One region of the Clostridium sp. JNZ X4-2 genome, then DNA from elsewhere that is predicted to be linked to it. Evidence: a T-box and tRNA genes for the amino acid it is inferred to sense, from the RefSeq annotation. Region 1 holds a T-box; the other holds one or more tRNA genes.

What was found. The T-box of region 1 lies ahead of asnS (asparagine--tRNA ligase). A T-box ahead of a tRNA ligase gene usually reads a tRNA of that ligase, here a tRNA-Asn.
Region 2: it has a tRNA-Asn gene. The T-box ahead of asnS (asparagine--tRNA ligase) is inferred to sense a tRNA for this amino acid. The anticodon was not compared.

The regions. Positions count from the first base shown of each region.
Region 1 is NZ_CM142685.1:3,485,295-3,488,719, reverse strand. Features, by position in the region: gene ACYUJ6_RS16815 (TM1266 family iron-only hydrogenase system putative regulator) at 27-272, opposite strand; gene asnS (asparagine--tRNA ligase) at 309-1,700, opposite strand; T-box leader at 1,762-2,009, opposite strand; gene ACYUJ6_RS16805 (DUF4434 domain-containing protein) at 2,136-3,425, opposite strand, start outside.
Region 2 is NZ_CM142685.1:785,083-788,507, forward strand. Features, by position in the region: rRNA gene ACYUJ6_RS03690 (23S ribosomal RNA) at 1-1,082, shown strand, start outside; rRNA gene rrf (5S ribosomal RNA) at 1,324-1,440, shown strand; tRNA gene ACYUJ6_RS03700 (tRNA-Asn) at 1,449-1,523, shown strand; gene ACYUJ6_RS03705 (DMT family transporter) at 1,591-2,502, opposite strand; gene ACYUJ6_RS03710 (ComEC/Rec2 family competence protein) at 2,529-3,392, opposite strand.

The DNA of each region.
Region 1 (3,425 bases):
TTAAAATTATCAAATTATAAACTATATTATTTTTTAGTTATAGCAGTTTTTACTGTTACACCGCTTATTTTGCCCAGTTTTCCAGTCATGGAACTTATTTCATCAGAGCTGCCATCCACTATTGTGGAGATAATGGAAACATTTCTTTCTCTATAGGGAATGCCCAGTCTTCCGACTATGATACTTGCAAAAGAATGAAGTATATCATTCACTATTGAGGCATTTTCAAGATTTTCTACTACTATAGCAACCACGCCAATTCTTTTATCCATAGAAGTCCCTCCTTAAATTAAATATTTATATGCATATTAAAATTCAGCAGAACCAGTTGTCCTAGGGAATGGAATGACGTCTCTTATATTCGACATTCCAGTCATATACATGAGTATTCTTTCAAATCCCAAGCCAAAACCTGAATGTTTCGTTTCACCATATTTTCTAAGTTCTAAATACCACCAGTAATCTTTTTTATTAAGGCCAAGCTCCTCTATTCTTCTTTCAAGCACATCATATCTTTCTTCTCTCTGACTTCCTCCAACTATTTCACCTACCCCTGGTACTAATAAATCAGCGGCAGCTACTGTCCTGCCATCTTCATTTTCCCTCATGTAGAAAGCTTTTATCTTTTTTGGATAATCAGTGACAAATATAGGTTTCTTAAATACTTTTTCAGTTAAGTACCTTTCGTGCTCTGTCTGAAGATCAATTCCCCATTCCACGGCATACTGGAACTTCTGTCCGCTTTTTTTGAGAATATCTACAGCTTCAGTATAGGTTATTCTTCCAAAGCTTGAGTTAGCTACGTTATTTAGTCTATCAAACAGGGTTTTATCTATGAAGGAATTAAAGAAAGACATCTCCTCAGGACAATTTTCCAGTACATAATGTATTATATATTTTACCAAGTCTTCGGCTACATCCATATAATCCTTTAGTTCGGCGAAGGCCATTTCTGGTTCTATCATCCAGAATTCAGCGGCATGTCTTGCTGTATTTGAGTCCTCAGCTCTAAATGTAGGACCGAAAGTATATACATTTCTAAAGGCTAGAGCCATGGTTTCAGCAGACAGCTGACCGCTTACAGTTAAATTTGTTTCTTTACCGAAGAAATCCTTGGAGAAATCTACAGTACCATCATCTTTTTTTGGTATGTTATTTAAATCCAGTGCAGTTACTTTAAACATTTCACCTGCACCTTCACAGTCACTGCCTGTTATTATGGGAGTATTTGCATATACGAAATTTCTTTCCTGAAAAAATTTATGAACGGCATAAGCTGCAACAGAGCGCACTCTAAATACTGCAGAGAAAGTATTGCTTCTAGGCCTTAAATGGGATATAGTTCTTAAGTATTCGAGAGTATGCCTTTTCTTTTGCAGCGGATAATCCGAGGCTGAATTACCTTCTAGTACTATTTTATTAGCTCTGAGTTCAAAAGGCTGTTTTGCATCTGGGGTAAGAACCAATACACCTTCTACGGAAAGTGATGAGCTAATGGCCAATTTTGATATTTGTTTAAAGTTTTCAAGTGTGTCGTCAAAGACTATTTGAATATTTTTAAAAAATGATCCATCATTTAATTCTATAAAACCAAATGATTTGGAATCTCTTATAGTCCTAATCCAGCCTGAAATTTGAATTTTTTTATCTGTAAATTTTTTAGTTTCTCTATAGAGAGATTTTACTAATGTGGTTTCCATAATTTCCTCCTCCATAAGTATGTTGTATTTTTAAATTGTTAATAAAAAAGTCTCTCATCCTCAAAGGGACGAAAGACTTTATGTTCGCGGTACCACCCAATTTGTCATTAAACATGACCAACTTCAAGATAAAAAATGTACTTCATTATCTTTCACATTAAGGTGTTGAATACCTCTAAGCCTACTTTCCCAAAGAATTTCGGTTAGAAACTCCGAGATGTTCTTCAATATAGATTCATATTGGACTTTCACCATGACCAATTCGCTTTAAATAGTTTCTATATTTACTCTTCTCTTCATAGCTTTATAAATTTAAATGATTTTATCTATGCAAAATTATGAATCTTCATTTTAAAATTATAATGTTTATAAGATATATTGTCAATAATTATAAAATATAAAATTTTAAATGATTCAAAAAGATCTGTATTTAGATCAATTTCTCACCTCAAATTCATCTATAAAGGTATAATAGTTTGGTCTAGTAATGGAAGTAAGCTTTACATATCGGACATTTATAGGTTTATCTAAAGTCAGGTATATTGGATACTTTGAACCATGTCTGTCTGAAAAAGGTATGGAAGGTATTCTTAAAAGCCCTACCGGAGTAAAATTTATCCCATTTTCAGATACGGCAATGGAAGCTCTTTCAGGAAGTTCAGCCCAAGGTATGGGGTCTCTAAGGTAGCTTACCATAAATTGCTGTACTGATTTTATTTCACCCAAATCTATATCTATATCTATAGGATCATTATACCATCCTACAAAAGCCTTGTCTTTTACTGAATTTACAGAGGAGTATTTACCATCCGTAAGTTTGGTAAGGCTTATGTCATTATATTTTTCATGAGGTAAGGGTATAATGGAGTACCTGCAATTTTTAGAAACTAAATGGGGCAATTTATTGATGGCATCTACTTTAACTGCTGCTGAATTTGATGGTTTTGAAACATTACCGGAAAACCCCAGGGACTTTACTGTATAAGTATGGGATTTTATATTTTCTTTTAGTAGAGGTGTGTCTGTAATGGTTTTGGAGAAATCTTTAGGGTTGCCGCCGTATTTCCTCTGAACCATGATTCTTGAAATTAAAATATTATCCCTGTATATTTCATAGCCGCATAGGTTATCCGTATGTTTGGGAGATGACCAGGTTATCTTGAATTTATTTTTTTCTATGACTGCCACAGTTAGATTCTGAGGGCTGTCCAGTCTTTTATAAGGCAGCTTTCCCTTTTTTACATAATATGAGTATGCCTCATTAAATCCGCTGTCTATATTATCAGGACTGTAATAATGACTATAGGAGAAGCTTATTATATTGTCTACACAAGGACTTTCTAATGTAAGCTGTTTTAAAAATCGATTTAAAGGTGCACTGGAATTATTTACATAGTCAAAACTTTCGGCATTTGCCCAAAATAACATACCGGATTTTTTATTTACAGCTTTTCTCAAGGAAGTATACCAGGAATTCACTTCATCCAGGTTCAATCTTCCGCTGCCTACACAGTCCTGGGGACAAAATATATCCCCACTTTTAAAATTGGTTTTTGAAAATAAATACTGCCAGTCAGCAGAATACTCTTTTGAAGTACCGGCAGATGAATTCATAAATGGAGATAATAAAACAGGCAGATGTTCTCCCTTTGAATCAAGATAATTTAAGTGAATGTTAATGGCATTGGCCAGATTGCCGAATTCACTGGTTTTATTAAATCTGGC
Region 2 (3,425 bases), 860 kb from region 1:
TAGGAGCTGACGCCTGCCCGGTGCTGGAAGGTTAAGGGGAATACTAAGCAGCAATGCGAAGGTAAGAACTTAAGCCCCAGTAAACGGCGGCCGTAACTATAACGGTCCTAAGGTAGCGAAATTCCTTGTCGGGTAAGTTCCGACCCGCACGAATGGCGTAATGATTTGAGCACTGTCTCGACAACAAATCCGGCGAAATTGAAATGCAAGTGAAGATGCTTGCTACCCGCGATTGGACGGAAAGACCCCGTAGAGCTTTACTGTAGCTTATCACTGAATTTCGGTATTGTCTGTACAGGATAGGTGGGAGACATGGAAGGAGTGGCGTCAGCCATTTTGGAGTCGATGTTGGGATACCACCCTGACAGTACTGGAATTCTAACCGGGTGCCATGAAACTGGCAACGGGACAATGTTAGGTGGGCAGTTTGACTGGGGCGGTCGCCTCCAAAAGAGTAACGGAGGCGTACAAAGGTTTCCTCAGAAGGGTTGGAAATTCTTCGGAGAGTGCAAAGGCATAAGGGAGCCTGACTGCGACACATACAGGTGGAGCAGGGACGAAAGTCGGTCTTAGTGATCCGGTGGTACCTCGTGGGAGGGCCATCGCTCAACGGATAAAAGCTACCTCGGGGATAACAGGCTGATCTCCCCCAAGAGTTCACATCGACGGGGAGGTTTGGCACCTCGATGTCGGCTCGTCGCATCCTGGGGCTGAAGTAGGTCCCAAGGGTTGGGCTGTTCGCCCATTAAAGCGGCACGCGAGCTGGGTTCAGAACGTCGTGAGACAGTTCGGTCCCTATCCGTCGCGGGCGCAGGAAATTTGAGAGGAGCTGTCCTTAGTACGAGAGGACCGGGATGGACTGACCTCTGGTGAACCAGTTGTTCCGCCAGGAGCACAGCTGGGTAGCTAAGTCGGGAAGGGATAAACACTGAAAGCATCTAAGTGTGAAGCCCCCCTCAAGACAAGATTTCCCACAGCGAAAGCTGGTAAGACCCCTTGAAGAACACAAGGTGATAGGTCAGAGGTGTAAGCGTGGCAACATGTTAAGCTGACTGATACTAATAGGTCGAGGGCTTGACCAAAACAAAATGAATAAATATTTACTGTGCAATTTTCAGAGGACAACACATATCAAAGTTAAAATAAGATGATATTAGTATGAATCAATTTATTTTGATAAAGTTATATGATAAATAAATTGGTAGTGACGAGCAAGATGAGGAAGAATATGAACGAGGAGTGGAGTTTACTAATGTAAATGAACACCGCAGTGAATGTTTTGACGAAATATTGCGAAGTTAATAGCAATTTATGATAATAATATCTGGTGGCAATAACGTGAAGGCAACACCCCTTACCATTTCGAACAGGAAGGTTAAGCTTCACAGTGCCCATGGTACTGCAGGGGAGGCCCTGTGGGAGAGCAGGTCGCCGCCAGGTAAAATTGTTCCGTGGTAGCTCAATGGTTGAGCATTCGGCTGTTAACCGAAGGGTTGGAGGTTCGAGCCCTCTCCACGGAGCCATTTTTTATTTTTTGAGATATTAATCTGCAGCCCATATAAAATTTTGGGCTGCTTTTTTATTAGCCCCTTAGGTTTGTTTATAGGATAAAACCACTACAGTGCTTACAATACATATTCCGCCTATAACATCAGATGCAGCAAAAGGTATATTTAACCACATTATAGATACAATAGTGGCGGATAAAGGTTCAACACAGGACAGTAAACTTGTTTCTGATGCTTTTATGTATTTTGTACTTGCCGAATACCAATAAAAAGATAAGAGAGTTCCAAATACAATTATAAAGAGTATACCCAGTATTGAGTTGAAATTATATTGGCCTTTGATTTTCCAGACAGGATGTACAAAAGAAAAAGCTAGTCCACCTAAAAGCATCCCCCATCCAATTACAATATCACATCCCCATTTTTTAATTATATAAAAAGGCTGAAGTACATAAAATGCTGCAGCAAAAGCTGATAAGATTCCCCAGAATAAAGCTGAGTTAGAAATAGCCAGAGAATGAATATTACCTTTGGTGACAATAAAAAATGTACCCAGTAAAGCCAGTATAATTGACAAGAATTCTCTTGAACTTGGCAATTTTTTAGAATGAATTACAAGATAAAGTACAATTATTACAGGATTTAAATACTGAAGTATAGTTGCTGTAGCTGCATTTCCATATTTAATGCAGACGAAATACCCATATTGTGTTCCTATTAAACCAAATGTGCTAAATAATATAATATGTCTTCGACCGTATTTGGATTTCCATATATCAAATATTTTTTTACCTTTTTTAAAATATATCAGTATTAAAAAAATAATTCCAGATGATAAAAGCCGGATATCTGTAAGCCATTCAGGACTTATATTTTTATATTGAAAAAGATATTGGGCTATTGGACCGGATATACCCCATAACATTGAAGATATAACTACCAGCAATATCCCTTTGGTTCTGGAATGAAATTTTAGTATAAGTTTGTCATTCATATGTATTCCTCTCAATGTAATATAGACTATTCTTTAGCTATCTTGTTTCCATCACTTGTAAGCAGGATGGATCCATCTACATCAGTTCTATAAATTTGTATGCCTTTCTTTTTAAGCTTATTTATTGTTTTTTTAGTTGGATGTCCATATTTATTATTTTTACCACAGCTTATTACAGCTGCCTTAGGATTGACTTTATTTAAAAACTCATCTGAAGTAGAACTTGAACTTCCATGATGTCCAACTTTTAATACATCTGCTGAAAGATCATAATTTTTATCTATCATCTCTCTTTCGCTTTTATTTTCAGCATCTCCTGTAAATAAAAATTTAGTAGTTCCATAAGTAATTTTTAGAACTACGGAATAATTATTGGTATCTTCATAGTCCGTGTTATTAGGGGCCAACACCTCAGCTGTGGTGTTCTTTCCCAAGTTTAATTCAGTAGCACTAGGAGTTGGAACGTTTATTTTCATATTTTTTCTTTTTAATGCAGTTATCATGCTCTCAAAGGTTCTGGTATTAGATGTTTTCTTTGGAGCGTAAAATTTATTTATATTATATTTTTTTATTACTGAACTCATGCCGCCTATGTGGTCCTCATCCGGGTGAGTTGCAATTACATAATCCAGTTTTTTTATTCCTTGTCCAGATAAATAGGACAGTAACTTATCTTTACTATCATTTGGCCCTGCATCTATTAGAAGGTTTTTCCCATTGACTTGAACGAGTTCACTGTCACCCTGACCTATGTCTATATAATGTACTCTAAGTTGAGGTGATTGAGTTTTTTGGTTTAATACATTGATATCACCAGCACATCCTGAAAATAAAAAAAGCATTGACAGAAATATGCTGATGATATTCAAATATTTCTTTATCAAATTCACAATTTCAGCAACTCCTTTCCCTATCCTCTGATA